2 regions of the Arthrobacter sp. zg-Y916 genome follow, and region 1 is predicted to be linked to the other one. Evidence: riboswitches for the same ligand, from Rfam matches in the RefSeq annotation. Region 1 holds a riboswitch; the other holds the start of a gene.
What was found. A riboswitch is a leader RNA that binds a small molecule or an ion and turns the genes downstream of it on or off. The one in region 1 is predicted to bind cyclic di-AMP.
Positions count from the first base shown of each region.

Region 2: another riboswitch for cyclic di-AMP. It lies ahead of LOC59_RS06830 (LysM peptidoglycan-binding domain-containing protein); the one in region 1 lies ahead of LOC59_RS16685 (NlpC/P60 family protein).

Region 1 covers NZ_JAJJOD010000007.1:216,183-231,674, reverse strand. Annotated here, with positions in the region: gene LOC59_RS13040 (helicase-associated domain-containing protein) at 1-151, opposite strand, end outside; gene LOC59_RS13035 (hypothetical protein) at 192-497, opposite strand; gene LOC59_RS13030 (cold-shock protein) at 726-1,109, shown strand; gene LOC59_RS16610 (DUF3027 domain-containing protein) at 1,125-1,646, shown strand; gene LOC59_RS13020 (MFS transporter) at 1,701-2,975, shown strand; gene serC (phosphoserine transaminase) at 3,026-4,153, opposite strand; gene LOC59_RS13010 (metal-dependent transcriptional regulator) at 4,385-5,098, shown strand; cyclic di-AMP (ydaO/yuaA leader) riboswitch at 5,167-5,370, shown strand; gene LOC59_RS13005 (M23 family metallopeptidase) at 5,374-6,138, shown strand; cyclic di-AMP (ydaO/yuaA leader) riboswitch at 6,263-6,419, shown strand; gene LOC59_RS16685 (NlpC/P60 family protein) at 6,424-7,218, shown strand; gene LOC59_RS12995 (NlpC/P60 family protein) at 7,255-8,037, shown strand; gene LOC59_RS12990 (HNH endonuclease) at 8,293-8,790, shown strand; gene mobA (molybdenum cofactor guanylyltransferase) at 8,790-9,440, shown strand; gene LOC59_RS12980 (DUF6457 domain-containing protein) at 9,484-9,765, shown strand; gene LOC59_RS12975 (molybdopterin molybdotransferase MoeA) at 9,762-11,054, shown strand; gene LOC59_RS12970 (FdhF/YdeP family oxidoreductase) at 11,005-13,356, opposite strand; gene fdhD (formate dehydrogenase accessory sulfurtransferase FdhD) at 13,432-14,295, shown strand; gene LOC59_RS12960 (ATP-binding protein) at 14,292-15,492, opposite strand, start outside.
Region 2 covers NZ_JAJJOD010000002.1:321,413-336,904, forward strand. Annotated here, with positions in the region: gene LOC59_RS06815 (methionine ABC transporter permease) at 1-158, shown strand, start outside; gene hrpB (ATP-dependent helicase HrpB) at 234-2,873, shown strand; gene LOC59_RS06825 (CarD family transcriptional regulator) at 2,889-3,401, opposite strand; gene LOC59_RS06830 (LysM peptidoglycan-binding domain-containing protein) at 3,660-4,562, opposite strand; cyclic di-AMP (ydaO/yuaA leader) riboswitch at 4,566-4,740, opposite strand; gene LOC59_RS06835 (MBL fold metallo-hydrolase) at 5,048-5,719, shown strand; gene LOC59_RS06840 (hypothetical protein) at 5,763-6,197, opposite strand; gene LOC59_RS06845 (hypothetical protein) at 6,316-6,957, opposite strand; gene LOC59_RS06850 (hypothetical protein) at 6,954-7,640, opposite strand; gene LOC59_RS06855 (ABC transporter ATP-binding protein) at 7,637-8,485, opposite strand; gene LOC59_RS06860 (FecCD family ABC transporter permease) at 8,475-9,470, opposite strand; gene LOC59_RS06865 (ABC transporter substrate-binding protein) at 9,593-10,747, opposite strand; gene LOC59_RS06870 (hypothetical protein) at 11,106-11,354, shown strand; gene LOC59_RS06875 (TrkH family potassium uptake protein) at 11,649-13,004, shown strand; gene LOC59_RS06880 (potassium channel family protein) at 13,018-13,692, shown strand; gene LOC59_RS06885 (metal-sensitive transcriptional regulator) at 13,731-13,988, opposite strand; gene LOC59_RS06890 (hypothetical protein) at 14,293-14,949, opposite strand; gene LOC59_RS06895 (alkaline phosphatase) at 15,077-15,492, opposite strand, start outside.

The DNA of each region.
Region 1 (15,492 bases):
GGACGCTGATGCGCGTGGATGCGCGGGCCGCCAGGGCCTGGAAATCCGGCACCGGAGGAAGCACCAGGTCCGGCCGGGCGGTCAAAAGCTCACGCAGTTGTTCGTCACTGCGCGCTGCAAGGTCTTCGGCCAATGCTCGGATCGCGGACATCGTCCAATACGTTACCCGAGTGGAGGCGAAAACAAACGGGTCAGCCTCGCCGCCGGCGCACGATTGAGTCAATTACCAGCCCCGCCATCAGCACAAAAGCGATCGGCAGGGCGTAGAAAGCCCCGGCAGCAAAACCGGGCCAGACGCTTTCGCCGCGCAGCGCTTCCAGGAGCAGGGCAGCAAGGCTCGCGACGCCGGCAAGCGCCAGCAGCGCGGCCAGCACCGTCACAATCAGCCGCAGCGGTGAACGGGGGGTGCGGGGGGCAGCTCCGGCGCCCTCGGAATGAGCGGGCCCGCCGGGAGAGTTGGCAGCAGATTTTCCCGGGTGCGGGAGGCGTTCGTCCATGATGTTTAACGCTAACAGCTAAAATTTCCGGCCATCAAAGCGGACACTGGAGTGCGATTAGCAGCGTCGGGATATTCTAAAGGGAACAGACTTCACCGTAGTATCTCTGGAAGTGCCCTGCCGCCCGGCTGGGACAGCGATGCAGGGAATCAACGGAGATTCGCTGCGGATGCACCACCGTATGCGGCGGGACCGCCGCATCCATTAGCTAAGAACGAGGTAAGCGAAGTGCCCATCGGCAAGGTCAAGTGGTTCGACACTGGCAAGGGATTCGGATTCCTGGCCACTGACGACGGCCAGGAAGTTTTTCTGCATGCCTCCGCACTTCCCTCCGGTGTGAGCGAGGTGAAGCCTGGAACCCGCATGGAGTTTGGTGTGGCGGACGGCCGCCGCGGGCCGCAGGCGCTTTCCGCGCGCATCCTGGAAGCTCCGCCCTCGGTGGCGAAGGCCACGCGCAAGCCGGCTGACGACATGGCCGTGATTACCGAAGACCTTATTAAACTGTTGGACGGCATTTCCAACGGACTGCGCCGGGGCCGGTACCCCGAGAAAAAGCACGCAACCAAGGTTGCTGCAGTGCTGCGGGCCGTCGCCGATGACCTTGACGCATAGGGGCAGATCCACGCAGTGAACACAACCGACACCTTCGTTCCAGAAGAGCCGAAAAAACCCGCGGCACGGAAGCCCCAGCGCCGGCCCTCCAAACCGGACGCCGTGCTGGCAGCTGCCGTGGAGACGGCACGCGCCGGGCTCCTGGAAGTGGTGCCGGAGGTCCAGCTGGGAGAGTGGATCGGGGCAGTGCCTGAAGCTGACCGGCTGGTTACCCACCGGTTCCAGGCGAATCGGGCCGGCTACCGCGGCTGGCAGTGGTACGCCACCGTTGCGCGGGTTCCCCGCGGAAAGGTCGCCACGGTCTGCGAAGTCGGACTGCTGCCCTCCGAGGACTCTGTCCTGGCTCCGGAATGGGTTCCGTGGTCCGAGCGGCTCCGTCCGGAGGATGTTGCTGCCCAGGCAGAAGTAAAGGCAGGGGAGCGCGCAGAGAACGCTGCCCCCGAAAATGAGGAACCCCGGACCGGGGCTGAAGAGCAGGAAAAGGCAGTCGAACCGGAAGAGGACGCAGCCGACGGCGCGGCCATGGAGGACGAATAACAGTTGAGCAGGCGGAACCAGGTTCTTGATCCCGGAAGGGAGAAGTGAACCCCCATGTTCCGTTCGCTTCGCATCTTCAACTACCGCATCTGGTTCATTGGAGCCCTGGTCTCCAATATCGGCACCTGGATGCAGCGCACGGCCCAGGACTGGCTGGTCTATGACATCCTGACGAACCAGGATGCCGCGGCCATGGGTATTGTGATGGCGCTCCAGCTTGGACCCCAGCTGCTGCTCGCCCCCTGGGCCGGGCTCATCGCCGACAGTTACGACCGGCGAAAGGTCCTGCTCACCACCCAGGTATCCATGGCTGCCCTGGGCGCCGGGCTGGGATTGCTGGTGCTCTCGGGACATGCACACCTGTGGCACGTCTACGCTTTCGCGCTGGCGCTGGGTGTCGTCTCGGCGATTGACGCCCCGGCCCGCCAGAGTTTTGTCTCCGAGGTGGTCTCCGAGGAGAACCTGCCCAACGCCGTCGCGCTGAACAGTGCGTCCTTCAACGGTGCCCGCATGGTCGGCCCCGCAGCAGCGGGCCTGCTGACCGTGGCGGTCGGGCCCGGCTGGGTGTTCCTCATCAATACCGTGACTTTTGCGGCGATGGTCCTGGCGCTGCTGAAAATGCGCAGCGCGGAGCTGCGGGTGCTGCCCAAGGCGCCTCCGGGCAAGGGGCGCATCCGGGCAGGGCTGAAGTACGTGAAGTACCGGCCGGACCTGGTCATGGTCTTGGTGGCGATCTTCATCGTGGGCACATTCGGCCTCAACTTCGCCGTATATATAGCAGCCATGGCCCGCACCGAGTTTGGCCAGGACGCGGGAATCTTCGGTCTGCTGAACTCGATCATGGCCATAGGTTCTGTCTGCGGGGCACTGCTCTCCGCCCGGCGGGAACGCCCGCGGCTGCGCTTCATCTTCGGGGCTGCGGGAGCATTCGGGGTTTCCTGCCTGCTTGCGGCGTTCTCCCCGAACCTGTGGATCTTTGCCCTGTCCCTGATTCCCACCGGGCTGTTTGCGCTGACCCTGATGACAAGTGCAAATGCCTATGTGCAGACGACGACGACCCCCGTCATGCGCGGGCGTGTCATGGCGCTGTACTTCGCCATTTTCATGGGCGGGACGCCGCTCGGTGCGCCGATCGTGGGTTGGGTGTCCAACGCTTTCGGACCGCGGTGGAGCCTTGGGGTCGCGGCGGCATCGGGCATCATCACCGCCGTGGTGGGACTGGTCTGGGCCTGGCGTTCCCACCATCTGCGCCTGCACTACGACCGCACCGTCCGGCGGCGCCTCTACCTGACGACCCGGGAAACGGAACAGGACCCCAAACCGCGGTAGCGGCGGGGCCCTGTTCGTGCGGCTGCCCGGCGGGTGCCGGATGCCTGCTGCTAGGAATGCTCGATAACGTAGTCGATGCACTGCAGCAGTGCGCTGACGTCCTCGGGTTCGATCGCCACGAACGTCGCGATGCGCAGCTGGTTGCGGCCGAGCTTGCGGTACGGCTCAACGTCCACCACGCCGTTCGCGCGCAGGGTCTTGGCGATCCCGGCAGCGTCGATCGAATCGTCGAAGTCGATGGTTGCGATCACGTTGGACCGGTCTTCGGCCCGGCCAACAAACGGCGTGGCGACGGAGGACGCTTCGGCCCAGGCATAAATACGGCCTGCTGAGTCTGCCGTGCGGTCCGTGGCGAACTTCAGCCCGCCGTTCGAGTTCAGCCACTCCAGCTGGGCGTTCAGTGTCACCAGGGTGGAGAGCGACGGCGTGTTGTAGGTCTGGTTCAGGCGTGAGTTGTCGATTGCCGTCTGCAGGTTCAGGAAATCGGGGATCCAGCGGTCCGATGCGTTGATCCGCGCTGCACGCTCAATGGCGGCCGGGGAGAACATGCCAAGCCAGAGCCCGCCGTCGGACGCGAAGTTCTTCTGCGGTGCGAAGTAATAGACATCCGCCTCCGAGAGGTCGACGTCGAGTCCGCCGGCAGCGGATGTCGCGTCGATCAGGACCAGGGAATCCTTGTCCGCACCTTCGACCCGGCGGACCGGAGCCGCAACGCCCGTGGACGTCTCATTCTGCGGCCAGGCGTACACGTCGACGCCCGCCTCGGCCTGCGCCTCGGGACGGGTTCCGGGCTCCGCCTTGATGATGCTGGATGCGGACAGGAAAGGCGCCTTGTTCGTAGCCGCAGCGAACTTGGATCCGAATTCACCGAATGAAAGATGCTGTGCCTTGTTCTCCACGAGGCCGAATGACGCAACATCCCAGAACGCCGTGGATCCGCCAACGCCGAGGACTACTTCGTATCCTTCGGGAGCGGAGAACAGCGAGGAGAGTCCCTCCCGGACGCTGCCGACCAGGTTCCGGACCGGAGCCTGGCGGTGGGAGGTGCCAAGGAGCTTTGCTCCGGCACGGGAGAGAGCCTCCATTTGTTCGGGGCGGACTTTGGAAGGACCGGCACCGAAACGTCCGTCCTTTGGAAGAAGATCTGCAGGGATGGTAAGTGCGGTGGTTTCGCCCATTGTTGTATTTGCTCCAAGCGGGTTGGCAGGGTACTTCACGTACATTTCCATTCAACACCCGGCGGCCGTGACGTTCCTATTTGTGACCGGGTGCCCTAAGGTGGCCCGCGGCATGGTGTTTGGGCCCGGTTCGGTGCGATGGGCTAACGTGGAACCGAACCTGCGGCGCGGTCTGCGCCACGCCGGTTTTCCATCCCTTCTCTTCCGCACGAATGCTAGGAGCGGCTGGTCATGACGGACCTCATAGACACAACTGAGATGTATCTTCGAACCATTCTGGAACTCGAAGAGGAGAACATCGTGGCTCTCCGGGCGCGGATTGCCGAGCGCCTGCGCCATTCCGGTCCTACGGTCTCCCAGACCATCGGCCGGATGGAACGCGATGGCCTGGTTGTGGTTTCGGGAACCCGTCAGCTGGAGCTGACCGAATTCGGACGCCGGCGGGCAACGGAGGTCATGCGCAAGCACCGCCTGGCCGAGCGCCTGCTGGCCGACGTGATCGGACTGGACTGGGCCTACGTCCATGACGAGGCCTGCCGCTGGGAACACGTGATGAGCGAACGGGTGGAACGGCGGCTCTACGACTTGCTGGGACACCCCACAGAGTCGCCCTACGGGAACCCCATTCCAGGCCTGGAGGCGATTGGCGGGCTGCCCTCGGCGCAGACAACCAGCTGCCTGAATTTGGTCTCGGCGGTGGGTTCTGCCCAGCCGGGAGAAGAGATGCTGCTGGAACGGCTGGCCGAACCGATCCAGGTGGATCCCGAACTGCTGACCCAGCTCGATGAAGCCGGCCTGCGGCCCGGCGCCACCATTACGGCGGAGGTGGTAGGCGGCTATATCTCCGTGCGGGTTCCCGGGATTGAAGGCGCACTGGAACTGCCCGCGGAAGTGGCATCCCACGTCTTTGTCGCGCAGCCCGCCCGCGACATTCCGGTGTCCTGATAACGGAATGGTATCTTTTCGACTTTTTACCCTATAGTTGCATCTGACTACAGCAACCCCACCGCTTACCGGTCCGACAGCCGAACCCTGCCACTGGACCGCAGGTGCAACCGTTCGAAGGCAGGGGCGGAGGACCCAATCACCGGCAGCAGGGCTGCCTTGGGGTGAAGCCTCCGAGCAGCATGGAATCCTTGCGGATCCCGTGCGTCAGAGGCCGAGTTTTCTCTACTCGAATCCGACAGCTAACTTCGCAGGCTTTGCAGAGAGGGAAAAACTTGTCGAAGCATGCAGCTTCGGGCAGGCGCAGAGCCGAAACACCGGCTGCACCGCTGCGCCCACGCTCCACCGACCGGTCAACAGGCCGGCGCCGCGCAGAAACAGTCCAGCGCCCCCTTGGGGCGTCGGCACAGAAGCTGGCCATTGGTGCTGCGGCATCGGGCCTGGTCCTGACGGTCGCCCTGCCTACGACCGCTGCTGCCGATATTCCGATGGAGCAGCCCATGCCGTCAGCGGCACCTGCCGTGTCGGCGGATCCGAACGCCACACTGAGCTTCGACCGGGCGGCGCTTACCAGCAAGTTTGATCCGGACGCCAAGCTCCAGGGGCTCACCGTGGCCGGAATGGACGTCACGCCGGCCGCAGCCAAGGGCACACTGGCCACGCCGCTGGAATCCGAACTGGTGCAGACCTCGTCCTTCGGTTACCGGGTCAGTCCGATCACGGGAGCAGCGGGAGAGCTGCACACCGGCCAGGACTTTGCTGCTGCCTGCGGGACCGAGGTCACGGCAGCAGCCAGCGGCACCGTTACCTTTGCCGGGTGGCATGCCCTCGGCGGCGGGAACCGCGTGGTCCTCGATCACGGCAATGGCGTGGAGACGACGTATAATCACCTTTCCGCCATCAGCGTGTCTGTGGGGGATAAGGTCCAGCGCGGCCACTTGGTGGGCGCCAGCGGCAGCACCGGCGCATCAACCGGCTGCCATCTGCATTTCGAAGTAATGGTAAACGGCACTGCTGTCGACCCTCTTGGGTGGTTGTGATCCGCTCAACACGCTTTCGTGACCTGAGCGTGACATTTCCCTGATGTTGTTATATTCTCGTCACCGTGCCTGGTTCGCAAAGACCGGGCACTCTCGAACAGTTCGCCGAGCTCTGCCACTGTCTGAGATCCGTTCGCAAAAATCGCATGGCAGAGGCGGGGGAACCAATTTTGGGTTTCGTAAGAAGCCCTAGGGGTTAAGTTGCTGGACCTAGCCGTCCGCAGCCGGGTGACTCCCATCCGAATCCGACAGCTCACCTCGCAGGCGTTGGGAGAGGCAAACACTGTGTCATCAAACACGTCCGGACGCCACCGTGCGCCCGCAGTCCAAACCAGCCCGCTTACGGCGCTTTCCAAAGCCGTAACCGCCAACGCAGGATCTGTCGGCCGTCAGGCCGCCGTCGTCGTCGCAGCTTCCGGCCTCGTCCTGGCCGCAGGTATGCCGGCGCAGGCCGCACCGGTCTCCACTGACCGCCAGGCACTGGAATCCACCCCCCTCAACGTTGTGACCTCCAACGGGACCGTCACGGTCTCCGAGCAGGCACCTTTCGAACTTCCGGTTGAGCCCCTTGCCGGCTCGCTTTCCGGTGCCGAAATCCGCGCCGAAATTGCGGCAGCCGAGCTCGCGGCAGCCGAAGAAGCCGCAGCGGCACTCGCCGCCCAGCAGGAAGCCTATGCAGCCCAGCAGGCCGCAGCCGCTCCCGCAGCCGCAGCACAGGCTTCCACCGGCCTCACCACGGCGTCTTCCACTCCGGCGGCCGAGGTTAGCGCCAGCGGCGTTGCAGCCGGACTGGTAGCTTCTGCCTACTCGCAGATCGGCGTGGCACAGGACTGCACCGCCATGGTCGAGAAGGCACTGCGCTCGGTCGGCAAGTCCGTCGGCGACCTCGGTCCCTCACAGTTCTTCGCTTTCGGTGCCGTGGTTGGCACTCCGCAGGCAGGCGACCTGGTAATCACCGGCGGCCACGTAGCCATCTACGTCGGCAACGGCCAGGTCATCTCCGGTGGCCTGAACGGCATGAACACCGGCCTGCACTCCCTGTCCGACCTTCCCGGCGCAAGCTTCGTCCGCGTCAGCTGACGCGCGGTTGCCTGAAACTACGGAGAAACACCTTCCATGACCTCGACAACTGAGCGCGCGCGCCACCGGGCTCCTGTCCAGCGCACCAGCACCCTCACCGCCCTGGCCGGCGCAGTCAGCACCAACGCCGGCACGATGGGCCGCCAGGCCGCTGTCATCGCAGCAGCCTCGGGCCTGGTACTGACCACCGGCGTCGCAGCAAACGCTGCCGGTGCGGAGACCTCCCGTGACGTGCAGACCAGCAAGCTGGATCTCTCCTCCATCCCTCTTCAGGTCCCTGCTGATGCAGCAGGCCTGGAGCTGAAGCTCGCACAGGTACCCGGCGTTATTGCTGCCGAGCAGTCTGTTGTGGAAGCAGAAATCGCCGAAACCGCCGAAACCGCCGACATCTCGGTGCAGTCGCAGGAGGTCATCGCTCCCTCAGCGCAGGCCCAGGGCACCGGTACAGCTGCTGCTGCACCCGCCCAGGCGGCTCCCGCAGTTGCCTCCGGTGTCGGCGCGACCATCGCGGCCGCTGCCTACGCACAGCTGGGCGTGATGCAGGACTGCACCATGCTGGCAACGAACGCCCTGGCAGCTGCAGGCATCAACTACCACGGGTGGCCGGCCGGCTACCTTTCCCTCGGCCGCACGGTGGGTGCAGCTGAGGCGCTTCCGGGCGACCTGATCTACTACGCCGACGGCGGCATGGGCCTGGCTCACATTGCTGTTTACGTCGGCAACGGTCAGGCCATCCACGGCGGCTTCTTCGGAAACCAGACAGTGGTTGCCCCGGCAGAGCTCGGCTCGGGCGGCGTCTACATCCGCGTTGGCGGCTAGCAGTACCTTTTGACCTAGCAGTACCTTTTGACACAGTCCGGCAAAGGACCTTCCCCCTCGGGAAGGTCCTTTGCTGGTTCTGCCCGGCTATAGGCGCGGCCGCTCGGCACTCCGCCGATTCCTTGCCTTTCCTTCCCCTTAAATGGCGCGATTGCCTCCCGCGGCTTACTCTTGCAATCAAGATTCGAAGTACCGCGGTGTAAAGGTGGGGCTGCTTCTCCGCCTGCACCGGCGGGCAGGCGAAGAGGAACGTGCATGCGAACCTTGGTTCTGAATGCCGGCTACGAACCGCTGGCTGTCGTAACTTTCAAGCGCGCGCTGGTGCTGGTGCTCACCGGCAAAGCGAGCGTGCTTGCAGAAAGCGGCGATCCGGTGGTCGGCCCCACGGACGTCTTCGGACGCCCCTCAGTGATTCTCCTCAACCGCTACGTGAACATTCCCTACCGCGAGGGAACGGTCGCCACGCGGCGGGGTGTCCTGAGAAGGGACGGGCACTCCTGCGCGTATTGCGGTAAGCAGGCCTCTACCGTTGATCACGTTGTGCCGAAGTCCCGCGGGGGAGAAGACAGCTGGGAGAATCTTGTGGCCTGCTGCCTGAGATGCAACAACCACAAAGGGGACAAGACGTTGAACCAGCTCGGATGGAAACTGCGCTTTACTCCCCGGCCACCCAGGGGTGCCCGGTGGCAGATCCGTGAGCTGGAGCAGCCCGCAGCCCAGTGGAATCCCTTCCTCGGCGATACGGCAGCCTAGTGGCACTGCCGGAACCGCCCCCGCCTGCCTATGACGCCGTCGTCCTGGCCGGCGGACGCTCCTCCCGATTGGGGGGTGTGCCCAAGGCGGAGCTGGTCCTCGGGGAAAACAGCCTGCTTGAAATCACCCTCGACGCCGCTGCCGGAGCCCGCGAAATAGCCGTCGCCGGACCTGACCGGCTGGAATCAATGCTGCTTAGGCACGGGGATAACTGCGTTCGGGTCCGTGAGGATCCTCCGTTCGCAGGCCCGGCCGCGGCAGTCGGCGCCGCCCTCACGGTGCTTGACCAGCGGTCCGCTGCCCGCGGCCGCCCTGCGCCGGAATGGATACTGGTGCTGGCCTGCGACATGCCCGGCGTGGCCCGTGCAGTTCCCGCCCTGCTCACTGAAGCCGCCCGGGATCCCCGAACCTCCCTCATGGCAGTCGATGCAAGGGGCAAGGCGCAACCGCTGGCGGCGCTGTACCGGAGCGCCGAGCTGCGGCGCTGCGTGGCAGCGCGTCCGGAGGGACTGGAGAATCTGTCAATGTTCAGCCTGCTTGCTAGGGTGCAGTGGAGAGAGGTCGCCGTTCCAGCGGGAAGTACCGCGGACGTGGACACCTGGGAGGATGCCGGAAGATGGGGCATCAGCCCGGGTAACCGCACCGCCTGAAACCTGCTGCTTCCGGTGCTACGCGACGGACAAAGGAGCCACTATGGGAACCCAGCAGCAGCAACTTGAAGCTTGGACGCAGCGCCTGCTGCAGTCCTTGGAGCTCGAAGGCACAGAGGTGGACATCGACGCGGTCCTCGACTTGGCCGCAGCAGCAGCACACAACGTCGTGCGGCCTGCTGCACCGCTCACCACCTTCGTCGCCGGGCTGGCAGCCGGCCTGGCTGCGGGAAGCGGGCAGGCTGATGAGGCACTCGCCATGCGGGCAGCTATCCGGGCAGCCCAGCGTGAATGCGACGCCGCAGGGACGCAGGAGCAGAAGTGAACGGCGCCGCACCCCTCATTCTGCCGCTGCAGCCGAACACTTCCTGGGAACAGGCACGGCGGGCTTCCCACGCCGCGGCCCGGCCGCTGCCGTTTGAGACGGTCCCGCTGGCTGAAGCACTTGGCCAGACACTTGCCTCCGACGCCGTTGCCCTCCAGCCCGTGCCGCACTACCCGTCGTCCGCCATGGATGGCTGGGCCGTGGCCGGAGCACCGCCGTGGACGCTTGTGACGGCCGAAGAGCCCGAACATGAGCGCTGGCAGATCCACCGCGAATCGGGCCGCCGTCCGCTGCAGCGGGGACAGGCCGTGCCGATCCTGACAGGTGGACTGATTCCGGCCGGAGGAGAAGCGGTGCTGCGTTCCGAAAACGGGGTGCTGCGTCCCGGGGATCCCCAGACCATCGTTCCGGGGCCTTCTGCCCGGGCTGACGAACCGCGGCCCGGTGAACACATCCGCCCGGCGGGGGAGGAAGCAGCAGCAGAAGAAACCACGATCCCCGCGGGGACGGTGCTGAACCCGGCCCACATCGCGCTGGCTGCGGTCTGCGGCCATGACACGCTGCCAGTGCTGCGGGCCCCACGGGTTTCGCTGCTGTTCACCGGGGACGAAGTCATCGAGTTCGGCCTGCCGGACTCCGGTCAGGTGCGGGACACCTTCGGCCCCCAGCTTCCGCAGCTGGTGGAAATGCTCGGCGGCAGGATTGATGCCGTGCGGCGGCTTCCGGACCGGCTGGAGGACGTCGTCGCGGCGCTGAGCACCGATGCTGTGGACGAAGCGTCCCTGGCGATGTCCTCCGGCGATGTGCTGGTGACCACCGGCGGCACGGGAACATCAGAGGCGGACCATTTGCGCCGCGCGCTGGAGTCCGTCGACGCAGAGCTGCTGATAGACGGCATCGCGATGCGTCCGGGCCACCCCACCCTGCTGGCACGCCTTCCCGACGGCCGGTTTGTGGTTGCCCTGCCGGGCAACCCCCTGGCCGCGATGATGGCGGTGTTCACGGTCCTGGAGCCGCTGCTTGACGGGCTTCGCGGCGCAGCGGCGGCACCGGAGCGCCATGTGCTGGCAGGGGTCAGCATCGACCCGATGCCGGGCAAGACCCGCCTGGTGCCGTGCCGCATCCAGGACGGGCGTGCCATGCCCTCGCAGTACTACCGCTCAGGCATGCTGCGGGGACTGGCCGACGCTGACGCCGTGATGGTGGTACCCGAAGGCGGCTGCAGCCCCGACCAGAGTATTACTGCGCTGCCGCTGCCGTGGCCGGTGAAGCAGGCTCCAACCGGATAATCACCGATTTCGATGTGGGGGTGCCGCTGACGTCAGCAACCGAGTCCAGCGGCACCAGCACATTGGCCTCCGGGTAGTACGCGGCGGCACAGCCCACAGGGGTGTTGTAGGCGACCGCACGGAAGCTCTCGGCGCGCCGCTCCACCCCATCCTCGTACTCCGAGACCATGTCCACCAGGTCACCGTCCTTGAGTCCGGCCGCCGCCAGATCGGCGGCATTGACGAAGACGACCCTCCGCCCGCCGTAAATGCCCCGGTAACGGTCATCCTTGGCATACACCGTGGTGTTGTACTGGTCGTGCGCACGCAGGGTCTGCAGGATGAGGCGGCCCTCGGGCACCTTGGGGTACTGCAGTTCATTCGCCGTGAATCGGGCCTTGCCCGTCGCCGTGGCAAACTTCCTGCCGTCACGGGGGCCGTTGGGAAGCACAAAACCTCCGCCGCCCCGCTTGATCTTGGACTCGAAGCCCTCGAACCCGGGAATGACGTTCTCGATGTGGCGGCGGATCACGGAGTAGTCCGCACGGGCAGCCAGCCAGTCCAGCTGCGGGGCGTTGTTCCGGAAGGGCGCTTTGGTCCCGGTGAAAAGCCGTTCCGCGAGTTCGCTGACGATCGCAACCTCGGAGCGGACCTGCGGGCCGGGCGGGTCCAGCCGCCCCTGGGATGCGTGGACGGCGCTCATCGAGTCTTCCACAGTGACCCGCTGGTCCCCGCTGGCCTGCGTGTCGCGGTCGGTACGGCCCAGGGCCGGAAGGATGAGGGCCCTGGTGCCATGGACCAGGTGCGACTTGTTCAGCTTGGTGGAGACCTGGACCGTCAGCGCCGTGTTGCGCAGGGCATCCTCCGTGACCAGGGAATCCGGGGTCGCGCGGATGAAGTTGCCGCCCATGGCCATGAACACGCGGACCTTCGAATCCCGCATGGCACGGATCGCGTTGACGGTGTCGAAGCCGTGGCGGCGCGGGGACTGGAATCCGAATTCGTCGTCGAGCCGGTCGTGGAAAACTTCCGGCATGCGCTCGAAGATTCCCATGGTTCGGTCACCCTGGACGTTGGAATGTCCGCGCACCGGGCACACTCCGGCTCCCGGACGGCCGACGTTGCCCTGGAGCAGCAGGACGTTAACGATGTCGCGCAGCATCGGTACGGAATGCTTGTGCTGCGTCAGGCCCATGGCCCAGCACACCACGGTGGATTTCGATGCGGTCAGGCGGGCGCCGGTGGCTTCGATCTGTGCGCGGGTCAGGCCGCTGGCAAAGCAGATTTCATCCCAGCTGGTCCGGCGGAGTTCGGCAAGGTAGGCGTCCAGCCCGTCTGTGTAGGACTTGATGAAGGCATGGTCGAACACGTTCCCGTGCTCTTCCTCCTGCTCGAGCAGGTATTTGCCGAGTCCCTGGAAGAGCGCCTGGTCCCCGCCCAGACGAATCTGGAGGAAGTCGTCGGCGAGCTGGGTTCCGCCGCCGAACTTGGTGCCGAGGATGCCCGACGCCGTCTGCGGGTTGTCGAAACGCAGCAGTCCCGCTTCCGGCAGGGGATTCACCGCGATGATGGTCGCGCCGTTCTTCTTGGCCCGTTCCAGGGCGGTCAGCATCCGGGGGTGGTTGGTGCCGGGATTCTGGCCGGCCACGATGATCAGGTCCGAGCCCTGCACATCGTCCAGGCTGACGGTGCCCTTTCCCACGCCCAGGGTTTCGGTCAGCGCCGAGCCGGAGGATTCATGGCACATGTTCGAGCAGTCGGGCAGGTTATTGGTTCCGATGCCCCGGACCATGAGCTGGTAGAGGAACGCGGCCTCGTTGGATGTCCGTCCCGAGGTATAGAACACTGCCTGGTCGGGGGAATCCATGGCGCCGAGTTCCTCGACGATCAGGTCATAGGCAGCGTCCCAGCTGATGGGGCGGTAATGGGTGTCACCGGCCTCGAGCACCATGGGGTCAGTGAGCCGGCCCTGCTGGCCCAGCCAGTAGTCGTCCATCTCCAGCATCTCGGCCACGGAGTGCTCAGCGAAGAACTCCGGCGGAACCCGGCGCTTCGTGGCTTCTTCGGCTACGGCCTTGGCCCCGTTCTCGCAGAACTCTGCGGCATGCCGCTTGTCTCCTTCAGGCCAGGCGCAGCCGGGGCAGTCAAAGCCCTTCTTCTGGTTGACGTTCATGAGGGTCTGCGCGCTGCGGAGCGCACCCATCTGGTCGAAGGAAATACGCAGGGAATTGATGACGGCCGGAAGGCCGACGGCATGGGTCTTGGGTTCACCCACCCGCAGTTCGGATTCGTCGATTCCGTTCTTCGGAGCCTTGCTTGGCACAGCCACCACGTCCTCATGTAAGAATTCACCTAGTCTGAAGTGAGGCCAGTCTAAGACTTATTGAGGAGCGATGGGATGGGACGGGTTTCACGGCGTGCCCGAATTACAAGGTTCCGCATCGACGGGACGGCCAGCAAGCGCGACGACGTACTGGCCGGCGAGGAACCGCTCGAGATCCGCTTCCAGGGCCGATCCTTCACGGTGACCATGCGGACGCCGGGCGATGACTTTGACCTGGTGGCGGGCTTCCTCGTCTCCGAAGGCGTGATTTGGGAAGCCGGCCAGCTCATATCGATGCGGTACTGCGCCGGCGTCGACGAGGAAGGCCAGCAGACATTCAACGTCGTGGACGTGCAGCTGCGCCCCGGTACGGCGCTGCCGGACACGGGCATGGAACGCCATGTCTACACCTCCAGCTCCTGCGGCATCTGCGGTACGGCCTCCATTGAAGCAGTGCGAAAGTCCTCCCATTTCGATGTCGCCGACGACGGCGTGCGGGTACCCCTGGACGTGCTGGCGTCGCTGCCGGACAGGCTCCGCGGGAGCCAGGCGCTCTTCGACAAGACCGGCGGAGTGCACGCGGCCGGACTCTTCACGGCCGAGGGAGAACTGCTGTGCCTCCGCGAGGACGTTGGCAGGCACAACGCCGTCGACAAGGTGGTGGGCTGGGCGCTCCGCAACGGCCTGCTGCCGCTGCGCGGCACGGTTCTCCAGGTCTCGGGCCGGGCCTCTTTTGAACTTGTTCAGAAAGCCCAGCTGGCAGGTATTCCGGTCCTGGCGGCGGTCTCGGCGCCGTCCTCACTGTCAGTGGAACTGGCGCGTGATGCCGGCATGACGCTTGTGGGGTTCAGCCGCGGCAGTTCGCTGAACTGCTACTGCTTCCCGGAACGGATCGAAGCGCGGGCAGAGGTCGCCGCGGGCACCGGGGCGGGTTCCTAGCCGCTGGGCAGCAGTACTTCGACGCAGGTGCCCTCGCCCACGGCGGAGTCAATGGTGAGCGTACCGCCGTGCTGGTGCACGATGTCCTGGACGATCGCCAGGCCCAGTCCGGTACCGGGGATGGCTGCAGCTGTGGCGTTCGACGCGCGGAAGAACCGTCCGAAGAGCCTGGGCAGGTCTTCAGCGGGGATGCCGATACCGGTATCCCGGACACAGATGCGCAGCATAGGAGCTTTGCCGTCCGTAACGGGAACGCGGCAGGCCTCCACATTGACCGACCCGCCGGGCGGCGTGAACTTCACCGCGTTGGAAACCAGGTTGCTGAAGACCCGTTCAAGCTGTTCGCGGTCGCCGTCCAGACGGAACGCCGAATCCGTCTCCTGCAGCGTGAGGCCGATATTCCGGCTTGCAGCAGCGGGGGTCAGGGAGGCGATGACCTGATCCAGGAGTTCGCTCAGGATCAGCTCCTCCACGTCCATCCGGGGTTCCTCGGCGTCTGAGCGGGAAATGGTCAGCAGGTCGCCGATCAGGTGGTTCAGGCGGCTGGCGTTGCGGCCGACGATTTCGAGCATCTGCGCAATTTCGGGCGAGATCCCGCCGCCTGACCCGTCGAGGATGAGATCCAAGTATCCGGTGATGGATGTCAGGGGCGTGCGCAGTTCATGGTTGATCGTGGCCACGAAGTCGGTTTTCTCCCGGTCCAGCTCGCGCTGGCGGGCCAGGACGGTGCGCTGGGCCGTAATCAGGTGGCCCTGCACCAGTCCGTGGGCGAGGTTGCCGCTGACGTGCTGGATCAGTGAAAGCTCCGTGGGAGTCCAGACCCGCTCCGTGTTTTCTCCCGCCAGCCAGATGATGCCGAACGGCCGGTCCCCGTGGCCCAGGGGCACGATCACCGAGGTGCGCAGCCCGGCCTCGCGAGGAGCCGGGTGCAGGATCGGGTGCGTGTCGCATTCAGGATCCCAGTGGTCCCGCGCGGCCAGCACCCGGCCGTTTTCCCACAGCATTTCCGCTACTTCGATGGCCTGGCCCGGGTCGGGGGCCGGGATCGCGGCACGGGTTCCGGGCCGGCTCCAGGAGGTCAGCAGCTCCGGCACCCGTTCATCGGGGAAGGTTGTCAGGGCGACGTGGTCGGCACCGAATACGCCGCCCAGGCCGGAGACAACGGCGTCGGCCATGACATGGGGGTCGTTCGTGGCG
Region 2 (15,492 bases), on a different contig from region 1:
ACGTCGGCGGCGGGGGACTGGGCAACTTCGCCATCCAGTACGGCTACCGGCAGTTCAATCCGGTGGTCACCTGGGCCGCCGTCGCAGTCATCATCGTCCTGGTGCAGCTCGTGCAGTTCCTGGGCAATCAGGCGGCCCGAAAGGCGCTCCGCAGGTAGCAGCTCACCTCAGATCACCGTCCCGCCGTGGCGGAGGTGCACGGGACGGTACGCACGGGAGGGGAGAATGGTGGGGTGAGTGTTCCTGGACCGTCTGCCGCCGGCTATCAGAGCGGGCCTTTTGACCTGGACCGCATCGGTGCCGGGCTGGTCTTCGCGCGTTCGCTTTCCGAGCTGGCCGCTGCGCTGCGGGAGAGCGGGAACGCCGTCGTCCAGGCGCCCCCGGGTACCGGTAAAACCACCCTGGTGCCCCCGCTGGCTGCCAACCTGGCAGCACGGACTGAGGGCCCCCGCCGGGTAGTGGTGACCCAGCCGCGGCGGGTTGCGGCCAGGGCGGCAGCCCGGCGGCTGGCGGCGCTCGACGGCGGGGCCGCAGGCGGTGCCGTCGGCTACACCGTCAGGGGCGAAAGCCTCGCCGGCCCGGACAACGTGGTGGAATTCGTGACCCCGGGCATCCTGCTTCGCCGGCTCCTGGCTGATCCTTCGCTCCAAGACACCGCTGCCGTCGTCCTGGATGAGGTCCATGAGCGCGGCCTGGAGTCCGATCTGCTGGTGGGCATGCTGGCCGAAGTACGGGAACTCCGTGAAGACCTGATGCTCATCGCCATGTCAGCGACGCTGGAAACCTCTCGCTTCGCCGAGATCATAGCCGCTGAAAGCTCAGTTTCCCCGGCGCCGGTGATCGACTGTCCCTCGGTCCTTCATCCCCTGGACGTCCGCTGGCAGCCCACCAGGGCCGCCCGCCTGGACGAGCGCGGAGTGACGCGCGGATTCCTGGACGAACTTGCCGGAATAGCGGCAGACGCCCATGCCCGCGCGCTGGCAGCGGACCCGGAAACTGACGCACTGGTCTTTGTTCCCGGTGCCCGCGAAGTCTCGCACGTGGCCTCCCGGCTGAAGCACCTGGCCGGAAACGCTGCCGACGTGGTGGAACTGCATGGACAGGTACGCCCGGCAGAACAGGACCGCGCAGTTTCCGGACGCCTGCCGCACGGTCGGCCGCGGATTATCGTGGCAACCTCACTGGCCGAGTCCTCCCTGACTGTGCCGGGAGTACGGCTGGTGGTGGACTCCGGGCTGGCCCGTGAGCCGCGGCGCGATGCAGTCCGGGGAATGTCCGGCCTGGTCACCGTCAGCTGTTCCCGGGCCTCGGCGCAGCAGCGTGCCGGCCGTGCAGCGCGCCAGGGCCCCGGAACAGTGGTCCGCGCCTATCCGGAGGCCGCGTACGCCGCCGCTCCGGCGCAGGCCACGCCGGAAGCCGCCGCCGCGGACCTTACGACGGCTGCCCTTCTCCTGGCCTGCTGGGGAACTCCCGGCGGGCGCGGATTGAGGCTTCCCGACCCGCTGCCGCCGGCTGCCGTCGCAGACGCGGAGAAGGTGCTGCGCGGCATCGGAGCAATCGACAGTCAAGGACTGGCGACGCCCGCCGGCCGGAAGCTGGCGCGCATCCCTGCAGACCCGCAGCTTGCCCGCGCCCTGCTGGACGGAACGCGCGTGATTGGTGACCGGGCCGCGGCGGAAATCACCGCCATGGTTGCCGGCGACTACCGGCCGGCGGGCTCTGACCTTGGGCGGCTCCTCTCCGGCCTGCGGGCAGGAACCGAACCCGGAGCCAGTGCCTGGTCCATTGAAGTGCGGCGCATGGAACGCCTGGCCCGTACACACGCCCTGGATTCAGGGACCGGCAGCGACAGCCGGACCGGGCATCAGCGTGAACCTTGGGAATCCGTGGGCTACATGGTGGCGCTGGCGTTTCCGGCGCGGGTGGCCCGCCGGGTGGCGGGGAGCGCGGGGGACCAGTACCTGCTGGCGTCAGGAACGCGTGCGGGCCTGCCTCCGCAGAGTTCGCTGGCTGGCCGTGAATGGCTGGCGATCGCCGACGTCACGCGTGCCCAGGGGAGGGCCGCTGCCGGCACCGGCGCCGTCATCCGGGCCGCTGCTCCGCTGGAGGCGGGCACGGCGGAGGCCGCGGCGTCGCATTTGCTCAGCGAATCCGTGACCGCTGTCTTTACGAACGGGAAGGTTGCCGCACGACGGCAGCGGCGGCTGGGCAGCATCGAGCTGGAGTCCACGCCGGTCCGGCCGACACCCGCGGAGGGCCGCACCGCCGTCGCCCAGGCACTGCAGCGCGAAGGGCTGGGGATCCTGGGATTCTCGCCTTCAGCTGATGCCCTGCGGCGCCGGCTGGGGCTGCTGCACCGGCTGGTGGGTGCGCCCTGGCCCGATGTTTCCGAATCTGCCCTGCTCGAGCGCGTCCAGGAATGGCTGGGCCCGGAACTGGAGGATCTGTCCCAGGGGGCACGCGCCTCCGGGGTGGACCTGCTGGATCCGCTCCGGCGCCTGCTGCCGTGGCCCGAGGCCGCACGGCTGGAGGAACTCGCCCCGGAGCGCCTCTTGGTTCCCAGCGGCTCCAAAGTGCAGATCACCTATCCGGAAGTGGACGACGACGGCGGCAGGCCGGTGGTGGCGGTGAAGCTTCAGGAATGCTTCGGCTGGGCAGAGTCTCCGCGCTTGGCCGGCGGCAGGGCGAGGATCCTCTTTCACCTGCTGTCCCCGGCAGGCCGGCCGCTGGCCGTCACCGATGACCTGGCGTCCTTCTGGGCCGGGCCGTACAGCCAGGTGCGTGCCGAAATGCGCGGACGCTACCCCCGGCATCCGTGGCCTGAGGACCCCTGGTCCGCCGTGGCGACGGCCCGGACGAAGGCCCGGATGTAGAAAAGGACGGACGGCCTACGTGACAGGCTCCGCCAGGGAGCTGCCGGCCGGGGCCCATACGCCGTCAAGCACCGCGGAGGCTTCCTCTTCGGATACGGCCAGGGAGAGCGAAATCTCGGTCAGCAGCGGCCGCCGGGCATGGCGGAGCATGTCCCGCTCTGCGTGGGAAAGCCCTTTGTCGAGCGACCGGAGCGTGAGGTTGCGGACCACCCGCGCCACGTCATTGATGCTGCCGCTGGCCAGCAGTTCAGTGTTTTCCTTGAACCGCCGGGACCACTGTGCTTCTTCTGCATCGGCTGCACCTTTGAGGATTTCCATCAACTGCTGCAGTTGGGTTCCGTTCAGGACACGGCGCAGGCCGACGTCGCCCGCCTTGTCCTTGGGCACCCATACCTGAAGCTTGTTGGCGTGGATTTCCAGGACAAGGTACTCAGTCTCGACTCCGCGCACCTTGCGCGTGGCGACCCTGAGGATCGTTGCGGGGCCGTGATGGGGATGGACTACTGTCTGTCCTTCGTTAAACGTCAATGTGTTTCCCTTTGGCTGCATCGAAGCCGGTCTTGTGGGGGCGGCTGCCTGTCAGGCAGGAGCGTTCAGGGGACGCCTGCAACGCGAGTCTCACCGCTTTATTATTTCATGCTTCGGCCGAGTGGTCGCGGGTAGGACGGGAGGCGGGGTGCGCTTTCCGGCTTTTCGCCGCAGGCTGCTCAGCAAACGCGGAACGCCCCTTCCCTTGGCAGGGACGGGGCGTTCCGCGGGGCGGCAGCGAAGGCGCTGCACGCCTCCTTAGGCGCGGTAGTACACCGGGCCGGAGCCAACGTTGGCGGACTGGACAACCGTCTGGCTGCCGTTCCAGCCGCTGTGGATGGCCTGGCCGTTGCCGATGTAGATGGCGATGTGGGCCAGGCCCATGCCGCCGTCGGCGTAGTAGATCATGTCACCGGGCTCGGGGGTCGAAACCGGGGTGCCGTAGGCAGCCAGCTGGGCGGGTGCCAGATCGCCGACAGTGTGGCCAATGGATCGGAGTGCCTGCTCCACCAGGACGGTGCAGTCCTGTGCGGCGCCGAGCTGGGCGTAGGCGGAGCTCAGCATGCTGGCGTTGCCGCCGATGGATGCAGCGGGCGCTACGGAGGTGGCCTGCGTGCTGACCGCGTAGTCCGTGTAGGTTGCCGGCGCCGGTGCAGCGAAGGTTTCCACCGGTGCGGTGTAAGTCTGGACCGGAGCGTAGGCCGCGGCTGGTTCAACAGCAACAGCAGGGGCTGCGGCTTCACCGGCGACGGTGATGACGTCGCCCGGGTAGATGATGGACGCCATGGACAGGCCGTTCAGGGCGAACACGCTGTCGAGGGAAACGCCGTAGTTGGCGGCGATCTGGCTCAGTGTGTCCCCGGCGACAACGGTGTGCGTGGTGGCTGCCACAGCTGCGGGAGCTTCGGTTACCGGCGCTGCAACGGGCTCTGCCACGGGTGCGGCCTGGACCGGTGCGGCTACGGGTGCTGCAGGGGCGGAGTCGTTCACAACGACGCCGGCCTGGGCAGGGGCTGCCATGCCGAACATGAGGCCGGAGCCTGCTACGACGGCTGCGGCGGTTCCGCCGATAGTCCGGGCTTTGCCCGGAGCGACCTTTGCGATGGTGGTCCAGACGCTGGTCTGGGCACAGTGGCGTCCGCGATTGGTTTTGATGAACAAGGAATTACCTCTCCCTATACCTGCGAGGTGAGCTGTCGGGTTCGGATGGGAGTCACCCGGCGAACGGTTCTCAACCGTCCGGCTTAACCCCAAGGATTCGAAAGGACCCAAAAAATTGGTTCCCCCGCCCCTGCCGTCGTGGTGCAAAAGGGTCCTTGGCTAGCGGCAGAGTTAGGTAACAAGCCAAGGCGCCGCATCAGGTTCTGCGGCATGCCAAGGACACTAACAGGCATTCCATTTGTATTGCAATTCGGTAACGACGGCGTGTTGCCATTGTGTTCTGTAGATCACGCAGGTATTAGAGCAGCGAGCTTATCTTTCCTGTCACTGCAGCCACTTGGGCACTGGGCTCCCAACCCAGGTGCCAACTCCAAACAGCCCCGGAGAATGTCCGCTTTCCATGGGTCATTTTGGGTTTAGGGGGTCCGCGCCGGGCTGGCGGGAATACGCTTGAAGGCCCGGAACTGCAACGAAGGAGGCGCGCGATGAGCGAACAATCCGGTGAGGGCGGGACGCACCTGCCCGTTGAAGAGGTGGTGCGGGAAGTGGTCATCCCCGCCGGGGTTGCCGGTGCTGCCGAACTGGTTATGGACGTGCGGTGCTATGCCGTGGCACAACCAGCCGGCATCGTGATCATTGACACAGGATTGCCCGGAACGGAGGACGGCATCGCGGCTGCCGTCGAGGCGTTGGGGGGAACGTTCGCGGACGTAAGGGATATCGTGCTAACCCACCTCCATATGGATCACGTGGGATCACTCTTTGCGGTTGCTGAGCGGGCGCCGCACGCTGCGATCTACGCCGGCGGTCCGGACTCCATGGATATACGTGCCCCGAGACGGGTGACGCCGATAAGCGAGGGGGCTGTCATCCAGGACTTTGGGGTGCTAGCCACTCCGGGCCACACGAAGGGCCACGTGAGTCTCTTCCACGAGCCAACCGGAACCCTGTTCATGGGTGATGCCGCGGGTACGGAGAGTGGCGAAGTGATCCGGGGGCCGGAGGCCTTTACGGCGGATGCCGCACTGGCTGAAGAGTCGCTGGAGCGGATTGCGGACCTGGGGCCGGATCGGATTCTCTTCGCGCACGGCGCCGAGGTGGCTTCCCCGGCTGATGCCCTGGCCCGGATGGTCGGCGGACCGTACCGCCAGGGCTAGACTTCCGAGACCTGCCTGGCGAGACTCACCTGAGCGGAAGAACTCACCGGGGGTCTGGCCCGGTTCCGCCGTGCAGTGAGCCAGACCGTGCAGTGAGCCAGACGAAGACTGCGCCGGCGGCGGTGGTTAGCACAGCTGCAGCCAACAGCAGGCCCGTGGGTGCAGTGCCGGACGAGACTCCGGCATACAGCAACCAGCACACGGCCAGCGCGAGACCGGCAGCGATTGCGCAGAATCGTGCGGATTTTCCCGCGCCCGCGCTGAGGAAGGCGGCCACACTGGCCGGGCATGCGAAAGAACCGCCCAGCACTGCACCGCCAATCAGGGTCCAGAGGATAAAGCGGGCCTCCTCGCCCGGCTCAACCGCGGAGGCGAAGCGCTGCTGGTAGTTCAGCAGGGCCAATGCCATGCCTGCGAGGGCGCCAAGCGGGATCAGGAAAAAGACAGACTTGCGGGCCCGGGCGGGCGTGTTGCTCATGTGTCAACTCTAGCCGGGTCAACCACTCCCGCCCGGGCAGCAACGCTTCCCAAGGTTTCCCTTCCGGTGCCGGGGCGTCCAAAGCTCCCGGCACCGGAAGCGGATCCAGACAGCGGACCTAGGCAGCGGCGGACGGCCGGTGGGTGGCGGAAACCCAGCGCAGCAGCGAGTAAAGCAGCTGGGTGGCACCGGGCATAAAGCCCGAACCGTGGTGGTAAACCGGGTCCATGGTGGTAACCAGCAGGCGGGCGGGCTGGTTCACCTCATCCAGGTACAGGAGGGCCCCGCTATCCGTGCCGTCCTCTTCCATGGTGACCAGCGAGCGGGCACCCTCCGGGGGGTGCAGCAGCCCGTGGTGGTGCCAGTCCACTGCGCGCCGGGTGAAGAACTCCCACAGGGGGTCCTCGGGCAGGCGCATCCTGGTGCCGGTATCCGTACCGGTCCGCCAGGCCCAGAAGACGGTGGGGCGGAAGGTATAACCGACGCCGGGAAGCCAGTCCTCGACGTTGTTTTCGCCAAGTATGATCACGGTTTTGCCCGCGTCCTGGAGCGCTGCGCGGACAGCGGGTTCAAAGCGTGCCCGCTGCCCGGGGTGCAGCCGGTCGGCAACCAGTACAACGTCCAGTTCCGCCAGATCCTCGGGGGCGGAACCGGGCAGATAGACCGATTCGATCCGGTACGGCTGCAGCGCCGGGTCTTCAAGCGTGCGCAGCGCCGGGAAGGTTCCGCAGTGCAGCAGGCCGATGCGTGGAGTGTTCATGCTGATACTTCCTCGGGAGTGCGGGAGCCGATGGTGCCGGTCCCGGCACTCAGCCATGTGACCAGGTTCGGGCCGAGCCTGCTGGAGCTGTAGCGCTCGTCCGCAAAGCCCTCGAGATCCAGGCCGCCATGGACCAGCACCTCGCCCTTGCCCAGCGGATAGGTGTAATCCAGGGGAAGGGAGTTCGGGCCGATGCCCGTGACGGCCGCTGCGCCTTCGGGCAGCGGGGAATGGTAGCCGCGGCCGTAAAAGCCGGCCACCCCGATTTCCTGGAGCTGTTCATACGTGTGGACCCCGGGGACACCCGTGCGGAAATGCAGGTCCCGGTAGTCCACGCCGTTCCAGACGGGGTGATCGGAAAGGGCATGCGGGCGCAGGTCCCAGGGGCTGCGGTAGTCCAGCTTCAGCCACCGGCACAGGCCGTCGATGAAAGGCAGGACCACTTGGCCGTTGACCAGCACGCGTCCGCCGTCACGGACAAACCCGGTCAGGTGTTCGCGGTGCCGGTGCAGCATGACGTGGTCGGCAGCGCCGCTGATGATCAGTGCGCCGGCGGAGAGGATTTTGATGCGCCTGGCCGGATCGGCGAGGTCGTAGGCGTCGGTGTCCTCAATGGCGCCGCGCCATCCGGGTTCAGCGAGCCCGCGCATGGGGGTTGATCCGGTCAGCCGGATGATGGTCATGGGAGGTCCTTTCGGAGGTCGACGGCGCAGGTGCGCCGGCAGGAGGGACCGAAGTCGGGAACCGCAATGGTGCGGTTCCCCGAGACAGTGTCAACGGTCGGAGTGCAGATGGGCAGCCCGTAAACATCGGACAGCGCCGGCCCGGTCAGGAGGTCCTCCACCGGTCCCCAGCGGGTGTCGTGTGCACCGACGAAGAGCAGGGCATTGCGGGAAACATGCAGGGCGTGGTCCGGGTGGTGCGTGGTCATGATGACACCCATGCCCTCAGCTGCCAGGGAATCCAGCACGGTGAGCACCCTGGACTGGTTGCGGAGGTCCAGCGCCGAGGCCGGCTCGTCGAGCACCAGCAGCTCCGACCCGGACGCCAGTGCGCGTGCGATCAGGACCAGCTGGCGCTGTCCGCCGGAGAGTTCAGAGTAGTGCCGGTGCGCCCAGTCAGCTGCGCCCACGCGTTCCATGGCGGCGCCGGCCGCTTCCCGGTCCTCGCTGCGCGGCACCTGATAAGCGCGGAGGTGGCGGGTGCGGCCCATCAGCACCATGTCCTCGACGGTAAAGTCGACGCCGGAGCCGTGGTCCTGCGGTACGTAGCCGATCGCAGGTCCGGCTGAGAGAGTCCCCTCCACCGGTTTGAGCAGCCCGGAAAGGCATTTGAGCAGGGTGGTCTTGCCGCGGGCATTCGGTCCCAGGATGGAGAGGATTTCTCCGCGTTCCATGCTGAAGCCCAACCCGCGGAAGAGCCAGGGGCGCAGTTTGGAGTAACGGAACCCCAGGTCGTGGACCTGCAGCAGTGCAGATCCGGCGCCGGCAGCGGATACTGCCTTCGGGAGCAGCGACTTAGTTTCCATCGAACATTGCCTTCTTCTGTGAGCGGGCGAGCAGGGCCACGAAAACGGGTGCACCGATGATGGCCGTCAGGATGCCCAGTGGAATTTCGCTGCTGGTGATCGACCGGCTCAACGTGTCGATCAGGATCAGGTAGGTTCCGCCGAGCAGCAGCGACACAGGGAGCAGCACGCGGTGGTCCGAACCCACCCAGAGCCTGGCCAGGTGCGGAACCACCAGCCCAACCCAGCCCACGGCACCGGCGACGGCGACTGTTCCGGCGGTCATGAGTGCCACCGCACAGAGCAGGAGAAGCCGCGAGCGGTGCGGATTGACGCCCAGGGCCGCGGCGTCGTCGTCCCCCAGGGAGAGGACGTTGAGGCGCCAGCGCAGTGCCAGGACCACAATGGCACCGACTCCGATCGGAACCAGTGCGATCAGTACCTTCTCGTAGCTGGCCGCTGCAATCGAGCCCAGCAGCCAGTGGACGATCGAGGGGAGCTCCGAATAGGGGTCCGCGATGTACGTCATGAAGGAGACGAGGGCATTAAAGAAGGCGGCGACGACGATCCCGCCAAGGACGATCATGAGCATGCGCCCGCCCTGCCCGAGCCGGGCGAGGAAGAGCACAAACGCCAGGGCCGCGAGGCCGAAGCCAAACGCACCGCCCACCATCCAGCCGCCCGACAGGCCCAGCGTCAGGACAAGCACGCCGCCGAACGAGGCGCCGGACGTGACTCCGATAATGTCTGGACTCACCAGCGGGTTGCGGAACAGGGCTTGGAGGCAGGCTCCGCCCAGGGCCAGCGCCCCGCCGACCAGGAAGGCCAGCAGCACCCGCGGCAGGCGCACATCCATGATGACGGTGGCCTCCTGGTCGGTCCACGTCCGCCGGAGCAGGCCTTCGCCGCCGGGGAACAGTCCAGTGGCTTCACCGGCAAGGATCCGCAGGATCTCGTTCGGCGGAACCCAGTACCGGCCCACGGCCATGGAAACGACGCCAACCATTACCAGCAGTAAGGCGCTGATGAGAACCGGATGGCGGCGCAGCAGTCCGTTCGGCCGTGCAGACCCGGCGGGCCCGGGGGTCCCGGACGTTGACGCCGGAGCGTTTTCCCTGAGGCGCACGGTTACGCTTCGAAAACGTTGTAGCCGGCGCTGGCGCGGTTCATGTCCAGCCGCAGGGCGGCGTCGATCTGCTTCTCGGAAACGTCGTAGTTGTAGAGGTAGCTGATTTTCTCCCGCATCGTTGCGCGCAGGTTGTGGTCCGTGAGTTCGGGGTGGTACAGCTCGGCGGCCCACTGCCACATCAGCGGCGACTCGGCACAGGGCACCTCCCAGCGGTATCCGCCCAGCGGTGCCTTGTAGACGCGCTTGTTGCGGACAGCGGAGACGGAAGCCAGGGAAGAATCCGTGTAGACGTCGGCCGGGGTACGGGCGTCGAAGCCGCCCAGCGTGATGACCTCCGGATCCCACTCGATCAGCTGTTCGGCGCTCACGGTGTTGTCCGTGGACACATTGTCCGCCGCCATGTTCTGCCCGCCGGCCAGTTCCATCCAGTAGTGCATGTAGGAGGCCTTGTTCGAAGCGGAGTAACCCTCACCGGACTGTCCCAGATGGACAACCCGTACCGGCGCGGAGACGGAGGCCAGTTCGGTCTCCAGCCGCTCGATTTCCGCGTGCATCCAGTCGGTGATTTCCGTTCCGCGCCCGGGCTTGCCGAGGATGTCTGCGAAGAGGTGAACCCAGGTCTCGAGGTACTCCTGAGTTCCATAGAGCAGGCAGACGGTCTTGAAGCCGGCGTTCTCGAGCGGCTCCACGAGTCCGTCGCCCTGGTCCGCCCACTGGAAGACGACGTCGGGGGCCAGTTCGGTGATGGTCTCAATGTTGGGTGTGAAGCTGGAGGGGGAGATGGTGGTGGTCGCCTTGGCTTCAGGGAAGATCTCACCGAACAGCCCCTGCTGGTTGGCCTGCAGGGTGGACTCGTTGATGCCCACGATCCTGCCGTACCCGCCGTCAACGGCCGCGATCATGGACGGTGACGGAATGACCGTGGTGGCGATCCGCTGAACGGGTGCATCGAACGTGATCGTCTTCCCCCGCATGTCGGTGACCGAGAACCCCGTGCCCGACGCCGCTGGGGAACCTGTGCCGGATGCAACGGTTTCCCGGGTGGAGCAGGCGCCGAGGGCGAGGGTGAGCAGTCCCAGGCCCGCCCCGCCCAGCAGGGTTCGGCGGGACGTGAGGGACTGCGTGGGGGTAGGGCGAGACAACTTGGACTCCATTCGGACAACATACGTTGGTGAGGCTTACCTAACGGAAAGACAGAAATCCATATTAGCCAACAAAAGTGTGACGTTATCCAATGTGATGCCTGCGCCCAGGAAGTGAGAGGGAGCTAACAGGCTCGCTTTTTATGAATTACTCAGAATAACTGGTACGGTCGTATCAACGTTGCAGCACCTGGTGCGGTCCTCCAAGACCAGCAACACTCCCAGGCGCTTTCCCGATGGCCTATGCCGCAGCGGGATCTTCGCGCCGTACTTTTCGCCGGACCACCCCCGCTTTGCCGGGACGGCTGTCCGCCCCCAATTCCCACACACCGGGCAGCGTTGCCAACGCCACGCCCCAAGGAGATACCCCATGTTCAAAACCAAAAACCAGGCCCCGGATTCCGCCCGCTGCGCAGGGTTCACCAGCCCCTTCGGCGGCAGCTACGTGGCTGCCTTCGACCGGCCGCAGGCGGTACCGGGGACCAGCGGAGGCAGCTACACGGGCGCCCTCTCCCGGGAGGCCCAGGGGTACGGCGTCGACAACTATGTAGCGCGTTTTGATGCCCCGGCATTCTCTGCCGGCGGCCGCCGGGGCAGCTACGTCGACGTCGAGTCCTAACCTCCCGGCCTACCGGCGGTGCGCAGGTTGGCCAGTGACGGGACCCGCCCCTGTATGCCCTGGGCCATCCGCGTTCCTGCCCTGATGGAACGGCCCGGGCCACACGGCCAATCCTCGACGCGCTTCACGATGATATGTGCTGCATTTCGTGAAGGCCAACGGCAAGACCCGCCGAAAGTCTTCAAGCTGTCCGAGCTGGAGCTGGCGCCCGGCCCCGGCTGCTTTGAGACCGCGCCCGCGTTCCTGGTGCGTGCGCCTTGACCCCGCCGGAACAACGGGGCGTACTGTCGATGTGTGGCTGAGAGCCCAAAGCCTGGACCCGCCGGGAGGATGTCCCGGCCCTCACAGGTGGTCTTCCTGGGGTTCGTTGTAGCTGCGCTGTGCGGAACGGGACTGCTGATGCTGCCGGCGTCCGTTGCTGGTCCGGGGGTGGTTTCCTTTTCCGACGCGCTCTTCACCTCTGTTTCCGCACTGTGCGTGACGGGTCTTTCGGTTGTGGAAACTCCCGTCTACTGGTCGGGCTTCGGGCACGCCGTCATCCTGGCGCTCATTCAGGTCGGCGGGCTCGGCGTCATGACCTTTGCCTCCATCGTCGGACTGGCTGTGATGGGCAGGTTCCGGTTCCGGTCACGTCTCCAGGCCATAGCGGAGAGCCGAAGCCCCGAGCTGGACAGCGCCCCCAGGGTGATTGCCGGCGTCGTCCGCATCTCCCTAATCACCGAAGGCGCCGTGGCTCTTCTGCTCGCGCTCCGCTTCTGGCTGGGTTACGGCAAAGGGCCGGGGGAAGCGGCGTGGCTGGGGATCTTCCACGCCGTTTCGGCCTTCAACAACGCCGGTTTCGCGCTGTTCAGCGGCAACCTGGAGGACTTTGCCTCGGACCCGTGGGTCTGCCTGCCCATCGCGGCAGCCGTCATCATCGGAGGATTGGGGTTTCCTGTCCTGGTCCAGCTTCGCCGCGCCTGGGGCCGGCCGCTGGCGTGGACCATTAATACCCGCATGGTGCTCTGGGGAACGCTGATCCTGCTTCCGGCCGGCACCCTCTACATAGCTGTCTGCGAGTGGAGCAATCCCGCCACCCTGGGAGCCCTGGACTGGCCGTCACGCATCCTTGCCGCGTTCTTCATGTCAGTCCAGACCCGCACCGCGGGTTTCAGCAGCATTGACGTTGCTGACATGGACCCGCTCTCCTGGGCGGGGATGGACGTGCTGATGTTCATTGGGGCGGCGCCCGCCGGAACCGGGGGAGGGATCAAGATCACCACCTTTGCCGTACTGGTGTTCATGGTCGCCGCCGAGCTTCGGGGGAATGCCGAGCTCACCGCCCTGGGCAAGGCGCTCCCCGCGTATGCCACACGCCAGGCACTCGCCGTCGTCCTTCTCGCTGGCGCATTGGTTGGTGTTTCCACCCTGGTGCTGATGGCGATCAGCGACTACACCCTGGACCGGGTGCTCTTCGAGACGATTTCCGCCTTTGGCACCGTTGGCCTCTCGACGGGCGTGTCTGCGGACCTTCCGGTGCCGGGAGAGCTGATTCTGGTCATACTGATGTTTGTGGGCAGGCTCGGCCCCCTCCTGCTGGCATCAGCGCTGGCATTCCAGGAGCGGAAGCTGCAGTACCGCCTCCCGGAGGAAAGGCCGATCATTGGCTAGGCTCAAGATCTTTATGGGACGGGACCTGGACCGGGTTACCGATACCGACGCTGTTGCCGTCATCGGACTGGGGCGGTTCGGGCAGTCCCTTGCCCTGGAACTCATGGCCAGCGGTGTGGACGTGCTGGGCATCGATGGCCAGCAGGACGTAGTGCAGCGCCTGGACGGCAGGCTCACCCATGTAGTCGCTGCCGACGCGACCAGGGCAGAAGTGCTGCGGCAGCTTTCCGTTCCCGAATTCGACCGCGTTGTGGTTGCCATCGGCGGGGATGTCGCAGCCAGCATCCTGACCGTATCCCTGCTGCTGAGCTTCGATATCCCGCAGATCTGGGCTGAGGCAGTCAGCGAACCGCACGGCACGGTCCTGCAGCAGCTCGGAGTGCATCACGTGATTTACCCCGAGAAGGACATGGGGCGGAGGGTGGCCCACCTGGTGCAGGGAAGCATGCAGGACTACATTCCGGTGGGCGGGGACTTCGCCGTCGTTGAGACATCGCCGCGCCGGGCCGTGGCGGGCTCGGCGATCTCCGAAGCGCAGACGCGGCGGCGTTTTGGCGTGGAGATCGTCGCCATCCGCAAGAACGGCGGCGGCTGGATGTTCGCGGATCCGGATTTGTACATCGAAGAGGGCGACGAACTGCTGATTGCCGGGCCAACCCGCAAGGCGGAGGCCTTCAGCCGCTTGTAAGCCCGGCGCCGCACCCGGATCATCATGCCGGTGCAGCCTCAGGCGAGGGACATAAAGAGCTTCTGCATTTCCTTGCGGTCCATCGACGGGTTCTCACTCGTGAGGCACTGCTCAAGCCCGGAAGCGATGATGGCGAAACCGGCCCGGTCGATCGCTTTGGAGACAGCGGAGAGCTGCGTAACGATGTCCTTGCAGTCACGGCCCTCTTCGAGCATGCGGGTTACGGCCGCGAGCTGGCCCTGGGCGCGCTTGAGCCGGTTGATGATGGGGGCGGTGTCGTCGGTTTCGAGCTGCATATGTGTACTCCTGGTTCTGTTCCGGTCCATCGTATACCCCCTCGGGTAATTTGCATACCCCAGGGGGTATGCGTACCGTTGTCGGCATCCGGGACAAACGTCCGGGTTTGTGTTTTATGAAGGAGAACATCATGTGCCGTGCAGTCAATTGCCGCAGCTGCGGAAAGTCCACCTGGGCCGGATGCGGCAACCATGTCCAAGAGGTCATGAGGCACATCCCCAAGGCTGAACGCTGCACCTGCGATCCCAACGCACCCAAGCAAAAGGATGCCGGATCGGGCTGGTTGGCGAAGCTGTTCGGCCGCTAGAGTCCGCGGACGCCGTCGGGCAGATCAGGCGCGTCGAATTTCTGGCGGTCGCACTCCGCCTGCAGCGCGGGATACGTCTGCGCTATGAGGTCCAGGATGCGGTTGCGAACCACGAGGTAAGCCTCGCCGACACCCACCACTCCCTTGAACCCCTTGAGCTCTTCCTCGTAGGAAGTCTGCCTGTGCCTGAGGTAGTTCACGCTCATACGGTCCCGACGGGCCTGGGACGTGCGCGGACCCGCGGGTGACTGGTTCCGGCGCAGCCGGGCGTTGTAGTGTTCCAGCGCCTTCGCCTGCACCTCGTCCCAAGGCTCGGGGACAATCCGGAGTTCCAGGCTGTGCGCCAGCGCCACGGCTTCCTTCTTCTTTTCCAGGGCCCGTTCCCGGGCGGCCACCTGCCGATTGCGGGACGCTTCCCGGGCCCGGCGGAACTCCTCGGTTTCCTCGACAGACTCCACTCGCTCCATGGCATAGAGCTTCATGGGGGCAGCCTTGCGGGAGAAAGGATTGCGGGCCGTCCGGTCGGGTTCAGGAAGAAACGCCTTGATCTGGGTGTCGGTCCACCCGCGGTCCTTCTTCAGGTCCGCCGCAATGAGGAACCCTTCGCTCCCGGCGGGCTTTGGTCGGGGCGGATGGTGCTTTCCTCGGGACATTGCGGCTTCTTACATCTGGTGCGGAACAGGGCGTCCTCCAGTCTAGTGAGGGTGCAGGCAGCCGGCGAAAAGCGCCGCACCCGTTGCCTGCCCGGGTGCGGCGCCGTCGTTCGTTGGCCTGCCGTGGCTAGGAACCTCCGTAGGCCCGCGGCAGCTTAATGCCGCGTTCCTCCATGACCAGCCGCAGCCGGGTCGGGTAGTCAGTGATGATGCCGTCCACGCCGAGGTCGATGAGGTAATTCATGACGGCCGGGTCGTTGACGGTCCAGGGGACAATCTTCAGGCCGAGCTCATGCGCCTCGGCGACCATCTGCCTCGTCACCGAGGTGTAGATGGGGGAAATGACGTCGTATCCCTGTGCTGCCGCGGCCTTGGCGATCGAGCCGTCATAGTCATCGATGTCGATTCCGCCGAGGATCGGCGCTGCACCTGGCTGCCCGATTTCCAGCGTCTCCGGCGCGGCTGCGAGCGCCACCCGGGGCAGGTTGGGAGCAAGCCGCCCCACCAGGTTCAGTGCAGACCAGTCGAACGACTGGACCGTAA